3 regions of the Sphingomonas sp. CFBP 13733 genome follow, and region 2 is predicted to be linked to each of the others. Evidence: predicted binding sites of a transcription regulator. Region 2 holds the regulator's gene; each other region holds the start of a gene.
The links. Region 2 encodes LexA, which represses DNA repair genes until DNA is damaged. Its sites were predicted from a motif close to GTTCCNCNCTTGTTCT; they were not measured.

Region 1 (5,387 bases), on a different contig from region 2:
GACGACGCGAGTTGCCGCTCGTCCTCGTCCGCCTCGGCCCAGGCGCCGATCTCGTCGACGCCAACCGGTTGATAGGCGCCCGTATAAGGCGGCGGGGCGGGGGCGGTGGCCGCGAGCAGGGCGAGGGTGAGCGCGGTGACGGTCATCGGGGGGCGGGGGCGCTGCCGGGGAAATCGGCGAGCAGCTGCCGGACGCGTGTGGCGGCACCTTCGGGGGTGCGCAGGTCGCCGCCCATCGCGCGGTCGGCGTTGAGCCAGAGCAGGTCGCCCGTCCGCAGATCGACCAGCCCGGCATAGCCCGCATGTTCGCCCGCGCTGAGCGGGATGCCGGGCCCCAGCATCGCGACGATCTGCAGCAGCTTGCGCCCGGTCGAGCCATAGGCGTCGCTGGTGCTGAGGAAGAGCGCGTAATCGGCGTCGCGTGCGCCGGGCAGCCGGGCGATGCCGGGCCCCAGCGTCCAGTCGAACCGTCCGGCCTGCGTCGCCCGTTTCTTGGTCGGCAGCCGGTCGCCGGCGAAGAACTGATAGCGGATCACCGATTGCGAGACCGCGGCGAACAGCGCGGCATAGTCCGCCACGAGCCGCGCCGCATCGCCGTCCGCTATGGGTGCGGGGATCACGCGGTTGCCGAGCGCCTGTTGCTGCGCGGCGAGCGCGGTCTCGATGTTCCGGCGGGCCTGGTCGGTCCAGTCGCCATTGGGTTCGAACATCCCGCCGGTCGAGCGCGCGCCGACGCGTATGCTCGGGCGGATCAGGAGGATGGTCCTGCCGCTGCCGGGGGGCAGCGTGAAGCCGGTCTTCTGCGCGCTTCTCTGGCGGGCGGCGGCGGGTGGCGCTGGCGTGAGGGCCAGCAGCATGATCGCCAGACGCGTCGCGAGCCTTGTCCCCATCGACGCCCCCCAGCGCGCTGTCCCGGCGACCGGGCTAGGCCGCGCGCACGGGGGCGACAAGCCGCAGACCGGCCCGCTTTGGACCTAGGCCGCGCGCCAACGAAAAAGCCTGTCGCGCGGGAAGCGCGACAGGCTGTTCGATCAGGCGGCGGGCGGGCCCGCCACGGTGATGGGTCGGGGGCTTACTGGCAGGCGAGGCACTCGTCATAATCCTTCGATTCGACGTCGATCTGACGCAGGTCGATGGTGTTGTCCGCCTCGACCCCGCCCGCGAAGCCGGCGCGCTGCACCGACTTCGAGCGGAGATAATAGAGCGACTTGATGCCGAGCTCCCAGGCGCGGAAGTGGAGCATCAGCAGGTCCCACTTCTCGACGTCGGCGGGGATGAACAGGTTCAGCGACTGCGCCTGGTCGATGTACGGCGTGCGATCCGCGGCGAGTTCGAGCAGCCAGCGCTGGTCGATCTCGAAGCTGGTCTTGTAGCAGTCCTTTTCCTCGGTCGAGAGGAAGTCGAGATGCTGGACCGAACCACCCTGTTCGAGGATCGAGTTCCACACCGCGTCCGAGTTCTTCGACTTCTCGGCGAGCATCTTCTCGAGATACGGGTTCTTGATCGAGAAGCTGCCCGAGAGCGTCTTGTGCGTGTAGATGTTCGCCGGGATCGGCTCGATGCAGGCCGACGTGCCGCCGCAGATGATGCTGATCGACGCGGTCGGTGCGATCGCCATCTTGCAGCTGAACCGCTCCATCGCGCCGACATCGGCGGCGTCGGGGCAGGGCCCGCGCTCGATCGCGAGCTGCATCGAGGCTTCGTTGGCCTGCGCGTTGATGTGCTTGAACATCCGCAGATTCCACGACTTGGCCATCGCGCCCTCGAACGGGATGCCGCGTGCCTGGAGGAAGCTGTGGAAGCCCATGACGCCGAGGCCGACCGAACGCTCGCGGCCCGCCGAATAGGCGGCGCGTTCCATGCCGGGCTCGTGGCGGTCGATATAATCCTGCAGCACGTTGTCGAGGAAGCGCATCACGTCCTCGATCAGGCCCTTCTCGTCCTTCCACTGATCCCAGGTTTCGAGGTTCAGCGACGACAGGCAGCAGACCGCGGTCCGCTCGTTGCCGAGGTGATCCTTGCCGGTCGGCAGCGTGATTTCCGAGCAGAGGTTCGAGGTCGAGACCTTGAGGCCCAGTTCGCGGTGATGCTTGGGCATCGCCTTGTTCACGTGATCGGCAAAGACGATGTAGGGCTCGCCGGTCTGGAGCCGGGTCTCGACGAGCTTCTGGAACAGCGAGCGCGCGTCGACCGTGGCGCGGATCGCCTGATCCTTCGGCGAGCGCAGATGCCATTCCTCGCCGTTGCGCACGGCCTCCATGAAGGCGTCGGTGATCAGCACGCCGTGGTGGAGGTTCAGCGCCTTGCGGTTGAAATCGCCCGAGGGTTTGCGGATCTCGAGGAATTCCTCGATCTCGGGATGCGAGACGTCGAGATAGACGGCCGCCGAGCCACGGCGCAGCGAGCCCTGCGAGATGGCGAGGGTGAGCGAATCCATGACGCGGACGAACGGGATGATGCCGCTGGTCTTGCCGTTGAGGCCGACCGGCTCGCCGATGCCGCGGACGTTGCCCCAATAGGTGCCGATGCCGCCGCCGCGCGAGGCGAGCCAGACATTCTCGTTCCAGGTGTCGACGATGCCGCCGAGGCTGTCGGGGACCGAATTGAGATAGCAGGAGATCGGCAGGCCGCGACCGGTGCCGCCGTTCGAGAGAACGGGGGTGGCGGGCATGAACCAGAGCTTCGAGATCGCGTCGTAAAGACGCTGCGCATGGCCGGCGTCATCGGCGTACGCAGAGGCGACGCGGACGAACAGGTCCTGATAGCTCTCGCCCGGGAGCAGATAGCGGTCCTTCAGCGTCTCCTTGCCGAATTCGGTCAGCAGCGCGTCGCGGCTGTGATCGACCTCGACCGGGTAGATCTGCGCGCGCACGGAATGGCTGTCCTGCGCCTGACGCGGCGCCTTGGGGGCCTCTGCTGCGGGCGTGTCGAGGGTCTGTTCGATGGTGTCGGTCGTCATGTCGCTATCCCGGCTGCTGTCTCTGAAATCCAAAAGACCGCTCCTAAAATTCTGTAATCGTTCGAATCGGGAGCATATCCCATGCTATCATCGGGCAGATCAAAAGCAGAACAAAAACTGATCGGCAGCGCGTGGTTACGCCTGTCGACAATCAGGGTGGCAGCCCGAGGGGCGCACCATGTTCTACCAGAGATAGGGCCTGCCGCTGTAAGTAGCCCCCAGATACTGTGCCAATCCCGCAGCGGGTGCAAGCCGCTAGTTGGCCCGTTGCGGCCCTGCCTAGGGTGGATTGGGGTGTCCGGACGCGGCGGCGGCGGCGCGACGCGTGGATCTGCGCCGCGTTCGCGATACGCAAGCGGATTTCGCGCCTTTCGAAATATTTTCAAGCGAGCCGCGCGGGCCCGCGGTCAGCCCGCGCGGCGCATCCCGCGGACCAGCGGCGGGGGGCCGAGCCGTTCGATATCGACCGGATGGTCGAAGGCGAGCCCGGCGCGGCCGTCGCGCAGCCAGCGAATCTGCGCGCCGATCATCTGGCCGTCGACGAGCTCGATCGAGACGCCGGCGCCGGTCGGATCGCCGCGGACCATCAGCCCCTCGACCATCGCGCCGCTGGTCGAGATGTCGCGGACGCGGACATCGACGAGCGTATCCTCGACCAGCAGCCGCGCCGAGCGCAGCATCCGCACGCGCGGCGCACGGCTGGTCTTGAACCCGGCGGCGGTCGCCACCCCCGCGGCGGCGGAAAGCTGTTCCATCACCACCTCGTTGAGCACCGGGCGGCCATAGACATAGCCCTGGATATGGCTGCAGCCGAGATCGCGGACGAGCGCGATCTCGTCCTGCAGCTCGACGCCTTCCGCGGTCGTCTCCATGCCGAGCGTGTCGGCGAGCATGACGATCGCCTTGATGATCGCGGCGTTGCGGTTGCCGGGTTCGGCCGCGCCCTTCACGAACGACTGGTCGATCTTGATCTTGTCGAACGGCGCGGTGCGTAAGTAGCCGAGCGACGAATAGCCGGTGCCGAAATCGTCGAGCGCGAGCCGGACGCCGATCCCTTTGAGCGCCTTGAACATCTGGTCCGAGGACGCGCTCTCGTCGAGGAAGACGCCCTCGGTGATCTCGAGCTCGAGCCGGTTGGCGGGGAGCCCGGACTGGGCGAGCGCGCTGGTGACGAGGGCTGGGAGCGCGGGGTTGGCGAACTGGATCGGCGAGACGTTGACCGCGACGCGGACGTCGGCGGGCCAGCGCGCGGCGGCGTTGCACGCGGTGCGCAGGACCCAGGTGCCGATCGCCTCGATCAGCCCGCATTCCTCGGCGATCGGGATGAAGTCGGCGGGCGACACGGGGCCGCGCGTCGGGTGGTTCCAGCGGATCAGCGCCTCATAGCCGACGATCCGCGTCGACTTGGTGCTGACGACGGGCTGGTAGCAGAGGTGGAACGCGCCTTCGGTGACCGCGATGCGCAGATCGTCCTCGAGCTGCTTGCGCGACTTCGCCCCCGCCAGCATGTCGTCCGAATAGAAGCGGTGGACGCCGCGGCCATCGGCCTTGGCCGCATAGAGCGCGAGATCGGCATTGCGGATCAGCGTCTCCGAATCCTTGCCGTGCTGCGGCGTGATCGCGATGCCGATCGAACAGCCGATCGAGACCGACGCGCCGCTGATGAAATAGGGTTGCGACAGCGCGAGGATGAGCTCGCGCGACAGGGTGCTGAGCGTGTCGCGGTTGTCGACGCCGGGCAGGACGACCTGGAATTCGTCGCCGCCGAGCCGGCCGACCAGCCCTGCGTCACCGACCACGCGCGTGAGCCGCTGCGCGACCTGTTTGAGCAGCAGGTCGCCCGCCTGGTGGCCGAGCGTGTCGTTGACCGCCTTGAACCGGTCGAGATCCATCAGGAACAAGGCGGTCGGCCGGTAGGGCCCGGCCTGCTGCGCGAGCGTCTTGTCGAGCGACAGCCGCATCCGCTGGCGGTTGGCGAGCCCGGTCAGCCCGTCGAACAGCGCGAGGCGGTTGATCTCGGCATCGGCCTTGCGCTTTTCGGTGAGGTCGAAGCCGGTGCCGATAAAGCCCTGGAACCGGCCGATCTCGTCGATCACCGGTCGGCCCGACATCGACCACCAGCGCTCGGGCGCGGGGTCGGCGGCGGCGCAGACCGAATAGTCCGAGAAGGAAGTGCGCGACGACAAATGGAAGGCGAGCGTGCGTTCGGTGCCGGGCGCGTCGCTGTCCATGCGGAACAGGTCGGTGAGGATGCAGCCGACCAGCCCGGACGACGGGTCGCACCCCTCCTCCGGGTCCGACGGCGGCGGGAGCGCGTGCGCCATCTTTGGCGAGATATAGGTGATGCGGCCGCGCCGGTCGGCTTCCCAGAACCAGCCGGGGCCGTAATTCTCGAACTCCGCCATCAGCTTCATCGCGAGCCGGCCCTC
Region 2 (5,387 bases):
CTGCGCGTGACCAGCCGGAACATCGGCCGGAACAGCCGCGCGAGCAGCCCGCGATTGCCGAGCAGCAGGTCGAGATCCTCCTCGACATAACGCCCGCCGCCGCGGACATGGCCGAAGGTCCGCCACACCGATCGCAGGATGATCAGGTTCATCGCCGCGATCGTGAACAGGAACAGCGCGGAGACCAGCGTCGCGATCACCCCGCCCGCCTGCTTGAACGCCTCGAACTGCGCCAGCGCGCTCGCGGTCAGCGCGATTCCGACCGCGGCGATCAGGACGATCGCCGAATGACCGACCGCGAACCAGAAGCCGACCCCGATCGGCCGTTGCCCGTCCTGCATCAGCTTGCGCGTCACATTGTCGATCGCCGCGATATGATCCGCGTCGACCGCATGCCGCAGCCCCAGCCCCCAGGCGAGCATCGCGGTGCCCAGCATCAGCGGCTGCGCCTGGAACAGCGCGAACGCCCATCCCCAGGCGGCGATATTGGCCGCCACCAGCATCGCGAACATCCAGCCGATCCGGTGTCGCGTCGAACGACCGGCGGTCCGCCCGGTCATGATCTTGGTCATTGGCACATCCCCGGCGTCCGACGAGGACGGGGGCCTGCCGCGAACGACCGGGACGCGCGCCGACCGGACGCCCTGAGCGGCCGGCATGCGTCGCCGATGCGGCCCCCGCCGCATGGTCGTCGCTCAGACGGCGTTCACCGTGCCTCGGCCACCCCCTGGACCGGGACAAGAGCGACCAGACGCCGGCAGGTCTCCTGGCTCACGGGTCAAGGCTCGACGCACACCTTCCCAGGCCATCGGCCCAGTGGCTGCCCCCGTCGCAGGGGGCGCGTGCGTGTCGCTCGCCGCTTACAGTTGCAGGGACAGCTGCGGTCTTGGGGCAAACCCCGCACCGCATTCCCATTCAAGCCCCGAGGGGCACCGACGCGATCTGTGCGGATCCGGCTTGCGTCGGACCTGCGCCACAGGGCTAGCGCGTTTTGCCTGCGCTGACGACAGGATTTGCGCGCGACGCAACGCAGGGCATGTCGTCCCATCTCACCGCAACGTCTGCCTTACCTCGTACGTTGATCGCATAACCGACCGGTGTCCTGCCGGTCGCGGCGTTGCCCGCTTTCCGCCCCGCGGCATTCGTGCGAGCAGCGCAGACCTTCATCGCCCCGCTGAACGGAGCCCGCATGCGCCCTCTCGTCCCCGTCGCCGAAGCCCAGTCCCGCCTCTTCGCCATGGCATCGCGCGTGCCGGCCGAAACCGTGCCGCTGCGCTCCGCGATGGGTCGCTGGGCGGCGGAGGACATTCTCGCCCGCCGCACCCAGCCTGCGACCGACCTTTCGGCGATGGACGGCTATGCGATCCGCTACGCCGATCTGCCCGGCCCCTGGACCGTCATCGGCGAGAGCGCGGCCGGCCGCCCCTTCGCCGGCACGCTCGCCCCGGGCGAGGCGACGCGCATCTTCACCGGCGCGGCGATGCCGCCCGGCGCTGATACCGTCCTTGTTCAGGAAGAGGCCGCGCGCGACGGCGACCGGCTGATGCTCGACGGCGAAGGCCCCGCCTTTGAAGGCCGCAACACACGCCGCAAGGGGCTCGACTTCGCGATCGGCACGCGGCTGATCGCGGCCGGCGATCGGCTGACGCCCGCGCGCATCGCGGTCGCTGCGACCGGCGGGCACGGCGCGCTGTCGGTCGGCCGCCGGCTGCGCGTCGCGGTCGCCGCGACGGGCGACGAACTCGTCCCGCCCGGCTCGACGAACGATCCCGTCCCGCTGCCGGAATCGAACGGCATCATGCTCGCCGCGATGCTTGCCGATCTGCCCGTCGACATCGTCGATCTGGGGATATTGCCTGATAGGCTCGACACGCTGCGTGACGCCTTTGCCGGGGTCGATGCCGATCTACTGGTGACCACGGGGGGCGCGTCGGTCGGCGATCACGACCTCGTCCGCCCCGCGATCGAGGCGGCTGGCGGGGCAATCGACTTCTGGCGGATCGCGCTGCGCCCGGGCAAGCCGATGATGGCGGGCGCGCTCGGGCGGACGATGCTGCTCGGCCTACCTGGCAATCCCGTCTCCGCCTTCGTCACCGCCATCCTCTTCGTCCGCCCCGTCGTCGCGCACATGCTCGGCGCGCGCGATCCCCTGCCGCAGACGACGCACGCGCTGCTCGGCGAGGATCTTCCGCCCAACCAGTCGCGGACCGACTATATGCGCGCCGAACTGCGCGACGGCCGCGCCTATGCCTCGACCATCCAGGACAGCTCGATGCTGCTGACGCTCGCCCGCTCGTCCTGCCTGATCATCCGCGATGGCGACGCGCCGGCGGCGAGGGCGGGCGACTCGGCGGAAATCCTCGTCATCGCGTGACGTCACCGCTTGACGAAGCTGCAAGTGTTCCATAGAAGTTCCTCGTCTGTTCCGGACGGAGAACCGTTATGCTCACGCGCAAGCAGCACGAGCTTGTCTGCTTCATCAATGACCGCCTCGCCGAGACGGGCGTGTCGCCCTCGTTCGAGGAGATGAAGGACGCGCTCGACCTGAAATCGAAATCGGGCGTGCACCGTCTGATCAGCGCGCTTGAAGAGCGCAACTTCATCCGGCGCCTGCCCAACCGGGCGCGCGCGCTCGAAGTGCTGCGAATGCCCGAGCGTCCCGAGGCTGCAATCGCACAGACTGCGGCGAAGTCGGGGCCGAAGGCGGCTGCGGCATCGGCCGGCACCGTATCTGCGCCGGACACGGCCAGCGCCACGCCCGCGTCGCCCGCCCGCATCGCGGCGAACGACGTCGTCGAGATCCCGCTGCACGGCCGGATCGCCGCCGGCGTCCCGATCGAAGCCTTTGAAGGCAGTTCGATGCTGGCCGTTCCGGCCGCATTGCTCGGCACCGGCGAGCATTATGCGCTGGAGGTTTCGGGGGACTCGATGGTCGAAGCCGGCATCCTCGACGGCGATTATGCGCTGATCCGCCGTACCGAGATCGCCCGCGACGGCGAAATCGTGGTCGCGCTGATCGAGGACAGCGAAGCGACGCTGAAATATTTCCGCCGCGAAGGCGCAATGGTCCGGCTCGACCCGGCCAACCGCGCCTATGACCCGCAGCGTTATGCGCCCGCACAGGTCCGGGTTCAGGGCAAGCTGTCGGGTATCCTGCGCCGCTACGACTGACGAATGCCGGGTGGCGCTGGCGGTCATCACCGCCACGCAACCGGCAGTGGCGTTCGTGACCAACGGCCCCAGGCACCATCGTCCGCGTTTCGGAATTGCGGCCCTCCCAATCGGAGGCCCCACCTTCGCAGGATCATGACCCGACATACCCAGTCGCGACCTATCGCTCTGACCACCCCCGAGCCGGCACTCGAAACCGGACCGACGCCGCCCCCCCGGCCAGCCCATGCTGATCGCCCGCCGCCCCGAACCGTCGCATTGGCCGCGCCAGCGTCGGTGGATCGCGCCACGGGTGCCGGTCCCCCGGATTGAGCACCGTCACCATCCGCCCCGTGGTCAACGTCAACGCGATCCCCCCGGTCCGCGCGAGCATCGACCGGTCGAGCTTCAGCCATCGCGGCGTACAACCGCGCGGCAGCCCGCGCTCGCTGATGACGATGTCCGCGCGCCGGCAGGCGGCAACCATCTCCGCGATCGGCACCCGGTAAACGCTGCGCGTGGCCAGCACGCGCCAAGCCCGGCCGTGGGCGACGACATCGGTCAGGCACAGGTCGCGGCTGCACCGCGCGTCGGGCTGATCCGCGAGCAGCAGCGGCTCACCATCGACCCCGCCATTCTCCGCCAGTGTATCGCGGACATAATCCCCCGCCCGATCGCGAAGCAGCGCGAGCCCGGCGGCGGTCCGGACCGCGACATGGCGACCATCGCCCGTGACCAGTATATCGGGTGACGGCGTCGTCAGCGCCCAGATCGCGCCAATCGCCAAGGGCAGCATTCCGATCCGTCGCCACCGCGTCCGCCACAGCGCGATCCACACCCCGCCGCCGACCATCAGCGCAAACGCCCCATCGGGAACCGCCGGCAGCGCGCGGACCGCGCCCGGTGCATGCGCCACGCCGCGCGCGAGCCACAGCAGCGCGTCGAGCGCATGCTGGACCAGCCACCAGGCGGGCGCGCCAATCCCGATCGTGTCGAGCAGCAGCGCCAGCGCCTCGAACGGCATCACGACAAACGTGGTCAGCGGGATCGCGACGATATTGGCGACCGCGCCGTACAGCCCGGCCTTGTGGAAATGATAGACTGCGATCGGCATCAGCGCCGCCTCGACGACGAGCCCGGTCAGCAGCAGCGACGCGGCGCCGCGCAAGAGGCGCCTGCCGCGGCCCTCGTCATGCGGCGCGAACGTGGCACGGACGACGGGATGCTCGTGCAACGCGATGATCGCGGTGATTGCGGCGAACGACAATTGGAAGCTCGGCCCGGCGAGCGATTCGGGCAGCGCGAGCATCACCGCGATCGCCCCCGTCGCGACCAGCCGCAACGTCATCGCCTCGCGCCCCATCGCCAGCGCGACCAGCACCAGCAACGCCGCGACGCACGAGCGGATTGTCGGCACCTGGCTGCCCGTCAGCACGGTGTAGCCGATCGCCGCCGCCGCACCGGCAAGCGCGGCGATCAACGGCAGTCGCGTGTGGAGGGCGAGCCACGGGCTGAGCGCGAGCAGCCGCAGCACGATCAGCATCGTCGCCGCGACCGCGGCGGTGATGTGGAGGCCGCTCACCGACAGGAGATGCGCCAGCCCGGCGCGCCGCATCGCCTCCGCATCCGCGTCGCTGATCGCGCCGACGTCGCCGGTCGCCAGCGCTGCGGCGATCCCGCCCGCGCTCCCGTCGAGTTGCGCGACGATGTGCCGCGACAACGCCACCCGGACCCCCGCGCCACCGCGGCCCGGCTCTGCTACCACCACAGGCGAAAAGCCCCGCCCCGTCGCGCCGATCGCGCCGAACCAGGCGACGCGCGCAAAGTCATAGGCGCCGGGCACCGCGGGCAAGGGCGGCGGCATGAGTCGCGCGCGCAGCCTTATCGTCGCGCCGATCCCCAGCGTCGCCGGCGCATCCGCCTCTGCCAGGTTGATGCGGACGCGGCCGGGCAACGCAACCGGCGCGCCATCGGCGTCCTGCCCCGGCCCGACCGGCCGCACCGTCAACCGCACAAGCCGGCGCGCGACGAGCGGTTCGATCGTCTCGACCCGCGCCGACAGCTGCACGAATGTCGGCCCCGCGAGCACCGGTGCCGCCACGCGGTCCGATCGCACCCAGATCAGCCCGATGCCGAGCGTCGCCGCAATCGCGCCGATCGCGAGCATTCGCGCCGCGCGCCCGCCGCGCCCCGCCGCAAGTCCGGCCAAACCGCCGGCAGCCAGCAAAAGGATCGCG
Region 3 (5,387 bases), on a different contig from region 2:
GAATTGCTCGCGATCTTGGAGCTCCAAGGATCGGTGATTGAGAAGCGGCAACATTTATTGATTCGTGGCATTTTGAATGATCGCGGTTATTTTCGCGAAATGAAAACGCGCTTTGATGAAGTGAGCGACTGGGAAAAGCCGGCTCTTATGTTTGGGGCGGCATGTCTAGCAAAAGGAGAATATATTACATGGCTTGATACTATAAAAGATCATATATCGGATCCCTTTTCGGAAATATATCGCAAGTGGCTTATTGCAAATCAAACTACGCTTAACGATAAGCTAAATGTCAGTCTATTTGTCAAATCTAGAAGCGACAAGATTCTAGAGGATTTTACAGCCCTTATCGATTTGGATCCGGCCTTCTAAGCAGTGATATCTACCGAATGGCCGAATAATCACTCCGCCGTCACCACCTTCTTCTCCAGCAACGGCGCCAGATACTTGCCCGTGAAGCTGCCCTTGGCCTTCGCGACCTTCTCCGGCGTGCCTTCGGCGACGATCTCACCGCCCTTGACGCCGCCCTCCGGCCCCAGGTCGAGGACCCAGTCGGCGGTCTTGATGACGTCGAGATTATGCTCGATCACGACGACGGTGTTGCCCTGCTCGACGAGCGCGTGGAGGACTTCGAGGAGTTTGCGGACGTCCTCGAAATGCAGGCCGGTGGTGGGCTCGTCGAGGATGTACAGCGTGTTGCCGGTCGCGCGGCGCGAGAGTTCCTTGGCGAGCTTGACGCGTTGCGCCTCGCCGCCCGAGAGCGTCGTCGCCTGCTGGCCGACCTTGACATAGCCGAGACCGACCTCGACCAGCATCGCCATCTTGTCGCGGATCGGGGGGACCGCCTTGAAGAACTCGGCGGCGTCCTCGACGGTCATGTCGAGCACGTCGGCGATGCTGTGGCCCTTGAACTTCACCTCGAGCGTCTCGCGATTGTAGCGCGCGCCGTGGCAGACGTCGCACTGCACATAGACGTCGGGGAGGAAGTGCATCTCGATCTTGAGCACGCCGTCGCCCTGGCACGCCTCGCAGCGGCCGCCCTTGACGTTGAAGCTGAACCGGCCGGGCTTGTAGCCGCGCGCCTGGGCTTCGGGGAGGCCGGCGAACCAGTCGCGGATCTGCGTGAAGCTGCCGGTATAGGTGGCGGGGTTGCTGCGCGGGGTGCGGCCGATCGGCGACTGGTCGATGTCGATGACCTTGTCGAGATATTGCAGGCCGGTGATCTTGTCGTGCTTGCCCTGGACGATGCGCGCGCCGTTCAGTTCGCGCGCGGCGGCGGCGTAGAGCGTGTCGATCGTGAAGCTCGACTTGCCCGACCCCGAGACGCCGGTGACGCAGGTGAAGGTGCCGAGCGGGATGCTCGCGGTGACGCCCGTCAGGTTGTTCGCGGTGGCGTTGTGGACGGTGAGCTTCTTGCCGTTGCCCTTGCGTCGCGTGGTCGGGACCGGCACTTCGCGCGTGCCGTTGAGATAGTCGGCGGTGATGCTGGTCTTCGACTTCAGGATCTGTTTCAGCGTGCCTTGGGCCACGACCTGGCCGCCGCGGACGCCTGCTCCCGGGCCCATGTCGATGATATAGTCGGCGGTGCGGATCGCGTCCTCGTCATGCTCGACGACGAGCACGGTGTTGCCGAGATCGCGCAGGCGGCGCAGCGTCTTGAGGAGCATGTCGTTGTCGCGCTGGTGCAGGCCGATGCTGGGCTCGTCGAGGACGTAGAGCACGCCCGACAGCCCGCTGCCGATCTGCGACGCGAGGCGGATGCGCTGGCTCTCGCCGCCGCTTAGGGTTCCCGAGGTGCGGTCGAGGTTGAGATAGTCGAGGCCGACATTGTTGAGGAAGCCGAGGCGCTCGACGATTTCCTTCAGGATGCGCTCGGCGATCGCGTTCTGCTGGTCGCCGAGATGCTGCGGCATGTCGGTGAAGAACTGGAGCGCGTCGACGACCGAGAGGTGGGTCGCGTAGCTGATGTCCTTCATCGCGATCTTGACCGCGAGCGCTTCGGGTTTCAGGCGCGCGCCGGCGCAGACCTCGCACGGGGCGGCGGACTGGTATTTGTTCAGCTCCTCGCGCATCCACGCGCTCTCGGTCTGGAGCAGGCGGCGGTTGAGGTTGCCGATGACGCCCTCGAACGGCTTGGAGACGTCGTATTTCTTCTTGCCGTCGATGAAGGTGAGCGTGACGGGCTTGCCCTTCGAGCCGTGCAGGATGACGCGCTGGACCTCCTCGGGGAGCTCGCCCCAGGGGGTCTCGATGTCGAACTTGTATTCGCGCGCGAGGCTGCCGAGGACCTGCATGTAATAGGGCGAGGGCGGGTTGGATTTCGCCCAGGGGACGACCGCGCCCTTCTTGATGCTGAGCATGTGGTTGGGGACGACGAGGTCCTCGTCGAACAGCAGTTTCTCGCCGAGGCCGTCGCAGGCCGGGCACGCGCCCTGGGGCGCGTTGAACGAGAAGAGGCGCGGCTCGATCTCGGAGATGGTGAAGCCGCTGACCGGGCAGGCAAACTTCTCGCTGAAGACGATGCGGCCGTCGGGGGCGTTGCTGCCGAGGATTTCGGACTTGGGGGTGTGCGGCTCGACCGGGTCGGCGGGGTCGACATAGGCGAGGCCTTCCGCGAGCTTCAGCGCGGTCTCGAACGATTCCGCGAGGCGCGTGGCGATCTCGCCGCCCACCACCAGGCGGTCGACGACGACCTCGATGTCGTGCTTGTACTTCTTGTCGAGCGCAGGCGCCTCGTCGATGTCGTGGATCGTGCCGTCGATGCGGACGCGCGTGAAGCCCGCCTTCTGCCACTCGGCGAGTTCCTTGCGATACTCGCCCTTGCGGCCGCGGACGACGGGGGCGAGCAGATAGAGCCGCGTGCCCTCGGGGAGCGCCATGACGCGGTCGACCATCTGGCTGACGGTCTGCGCGGCGATCGGCTCGCCGGTCGCGGGGGAATAGGGGATGCCGACGCGCGCCCAGAGCAGGCGCATGTAATCATAGATCTCGGTGACGGTCGCGACGGTCGAGCGCGGGTTGCGCGAGGTCGTCTTCTGCTCGATCGAGATCGCGGGGCTGAGGCCCTCGATATGGTCGACATCGGGCTTCTGCATCAGCTCGAGGAACTGGCGCGCATAGGCGCTGAGGCTCTCGACGTAGCGGCGCTGGCCCTCGGCATAGATCGTGTCGAAGGCGAGGCTCGACTTGCCCGAGCCGGACAGCCCGGTGATCACCGTCAGCGTGTCGCGGGGGATGTCGATATCGACGTCCTTGAGATTGTGTTCACGCGCGCCGCGTACGGAAATCTTGGTCAGCATAGGAGAGTCTGTTCCACATTTGTTCGGACGCGACAAGCCCGGGAGGGCGCCGGGCGGGTGCTCGCAAAGATGGGTAACGCCGAACCATTGTCCAAGGTGCCGACGATAGTTACATAGTGTATTGTTAGTACAATACAGTGCTGGAGACCGAGATGGGCAAGAAGAAGGAGCGTCGCGAACGCGAGGCGCGCGAGCGCGAGGCCGAGACGGGCGCGACGAAAAGCGAGGGGTTCGAGGCGCGCTGGTCCGCCAAGGCGGGCAAGCATGGCGGCGCGGCGCCGTTCGCGGGGATCGCGGCAGCGCTGACGCGGCAGATGGGCACGCCCGCGGGACGCCAGGTCATCGCGGCCGGGCTGATGATGGCGGCGACCGCGATCACGGCGAAGGATATGCGAGGCGCGACGCCGCCACCTGCACCGCCCGAGCCACCCAAGCCGCCCAGGCCGCCAGAATCCTCGGCCGAGGCTTCGCCGGAGGCTCCGGGCGCGTCGACGGCGGGCAGCGGGCCGTTCGCGGGCGAGACGCCGGAACCGCCCAGGAGCGACGCTGCTGCGCTGCCGCCCGAATTCGCCAAGGTGATCGACTCGTTCGCATCGGGCCTGGAGCGGTTTGCGGCGAACTTCGCCAAGCCGCCAAAGGGCTGATGCTTCCGATCCTCCCCCGCAAGGGGGAGGGTTCTACGCTCAGCGCGGCGTCGCGGGCGTCGCGGGCGGCACCGGGACCAACTCGTAGAGATCCAGGATCGCGCCCTGCCCCGCGCGCGTCATCACGAGGCGCCAGCGCAGCGGGCCGACGCGTTCGACGACGCCCGCGACGTCGCGCGCCGGGTTGGTGCCATAGGGCGGCGCGACCTGCGCGGGCGCGGTGCGGACGGTGCCGAGGAACACCTGCCGCCGGTCGGTGTCGGGGTGCAGCCAGCCGCCGGGCAGCGTCGTGCCGGTCTGCTTGGTGAAGGACAGCCCGGCGCCGTTGCCGTCGACATAGCAGAAATCGGGCGCGAAGCTCGCATAGCCCGCCCGCCCGCCGAGCCGGACCAGCCGGCAGCGATAGGAACCGGGCGACAGCGCGGGCAGGTCGAGCGCGCCTGCGGGATCGAGCAGCGCGCCCTCGGCCGCGACCCGGCCCGCGAGGCGTCTGGGCACCGCGGCGCGCGCGCGCGTCCAGCTGTCGCCGAGTGCGGCGAGCCGGGCGCGGTCGTCGGGCGTCGCGATCGTCGTCCAGTTTGGGGCGGCCGGTGCGGGGTCCGCGGCCGGCGCCTTGCTCGCGGTACCGCCCTGGGGCTGCGTCGCGCAACCGGCGAGACAGGCCGTTCCTATCGCCAGGATCATCAACGCACGCACGGCAGGCTCCTTGCACGGCCGGTCGCGACGGTGGCGTCGCCGCGGCGTGGAGACGAGTGGCTATGCCGGGCTGGTAAACGGATTGCTAACAACTGCACTAATCTGGCTCAGTTTCGACCCGAGGTGAGGGATGGATGCGGTGAGGTGCGGATGAGCGGTTGGTGGAGGTTGGCAGGGTACGAGGCAACCCCCTGCCTGTCGTCATTTCGGCCCGAACCGGGACTCAGGGCCGCGGGCGGGTGCGCTTGGGGCTCTGGGTCCCGGCTTTCGCCGGGATGACGGGAGGGGGCGGGTTGGGAGCGCTGCGGGTGCGGCGTACTGGGTTCACGCTGGATGCGGGCCGTTGCGGGTGCGGGAGCGATTTTGTCGCGCCTCTCCTTCCCGTCATCCCGGCGGACGCCGGGACCCATGGTCGCGGGCCGGGTTATGGCGGCACGGGATCGCCGGGTCCGCCGTAACCATGGGTCCCGGCGTTCGCCGGGATGACGGATGGGGTGCGGGTCGTTGCGGGTTTGCCTGCCGCTACGGCCCGGCGATCGATGGCGAGAGACATGATGCGCCCACCCCCTGCCGTCATCCCGGGCTCGACCCAGGACCCAGTGCCGCGGGCGGGTGCGCTTGGGGTTCTGGATCCTGGCTTTCGCCAGGATGACGGGAGGGGGGCGGGTTGTGGCGGGTGCGGGAGCGATTTTGTGGCGCCTCCCCTTCCCGTCATCCCGGCGGACGCCGGGACCCATGGTCGCGGACCGGG

Region 1: IFT71_RS04895 (ribonucleoside-diphosphate reductase subunit alpha) is a predicted target of LexA. The motif match lies at 3,055-3,070, and genes of this name have one in related genera.
Region 3: uvrA (excinuclease ABC subunit UvrA) is a predicted target of LexA. The motif match lies at 3,307-3,322, and genes of this name have one in related genera.

What each region holds. Positions count from the first base shown of each region.
Region 1 is NZ_JACYUP010000002.1:150,087-155,473, forward strand. It holds gene IFT71_RS04885 (M48 family metalloprotease) at 1-146, opposite strand, end outside; gene IFT71_RS04890 (hypothetical protein) at 143-889, opposite strand; gene IFT71_RS04895 (ribonucleoside-diphosphate reductase subunit alpha) at 1,072-2,958, opposite strand; gene IFT71_RS04900 (EAL domain-containing protein) at 3,366-5,387, opposite strand, start outside.
Region 2 is NZ_JACYUP010000004.1:534,584-539,970, reverse strand. It holds gene IFT71_RS15035 (HoxN/HupN/NixA family nickel/cobalt transporter) at 1-560, opposite strand, end outside; cobalamin riboswitch at 740-952, opposite strand; gene IFT71_RS15030 (molybdopterin molybdotransferase MoeA) at 1,190-2,374, shown strand; gene lexA (transcriptional repressor LexA) at 2,443-3,171, shown strand; gene IFT71_RS15020 (ComEC/Rec2 family competence protein) at 3,332-5,387, opposite strand, start outside.
Region 3 is NZ_JACYUP010000002.1:313,628-319,014, reverse strand. It holds gene IFT71_RS05620 (hypothetical protein) at 1-369, shown strand, start outside; gene uvrA (excinuclease ABC subunit UvrA) at 399-3,296, opposite strand; gene IFT71_RS05610 (hypothetical protein) at 3,434-3,940, shown strand; gene IFT71_RS05605 (DUF4893 domain-containing protein) at 3,980-4,636, opposite strand.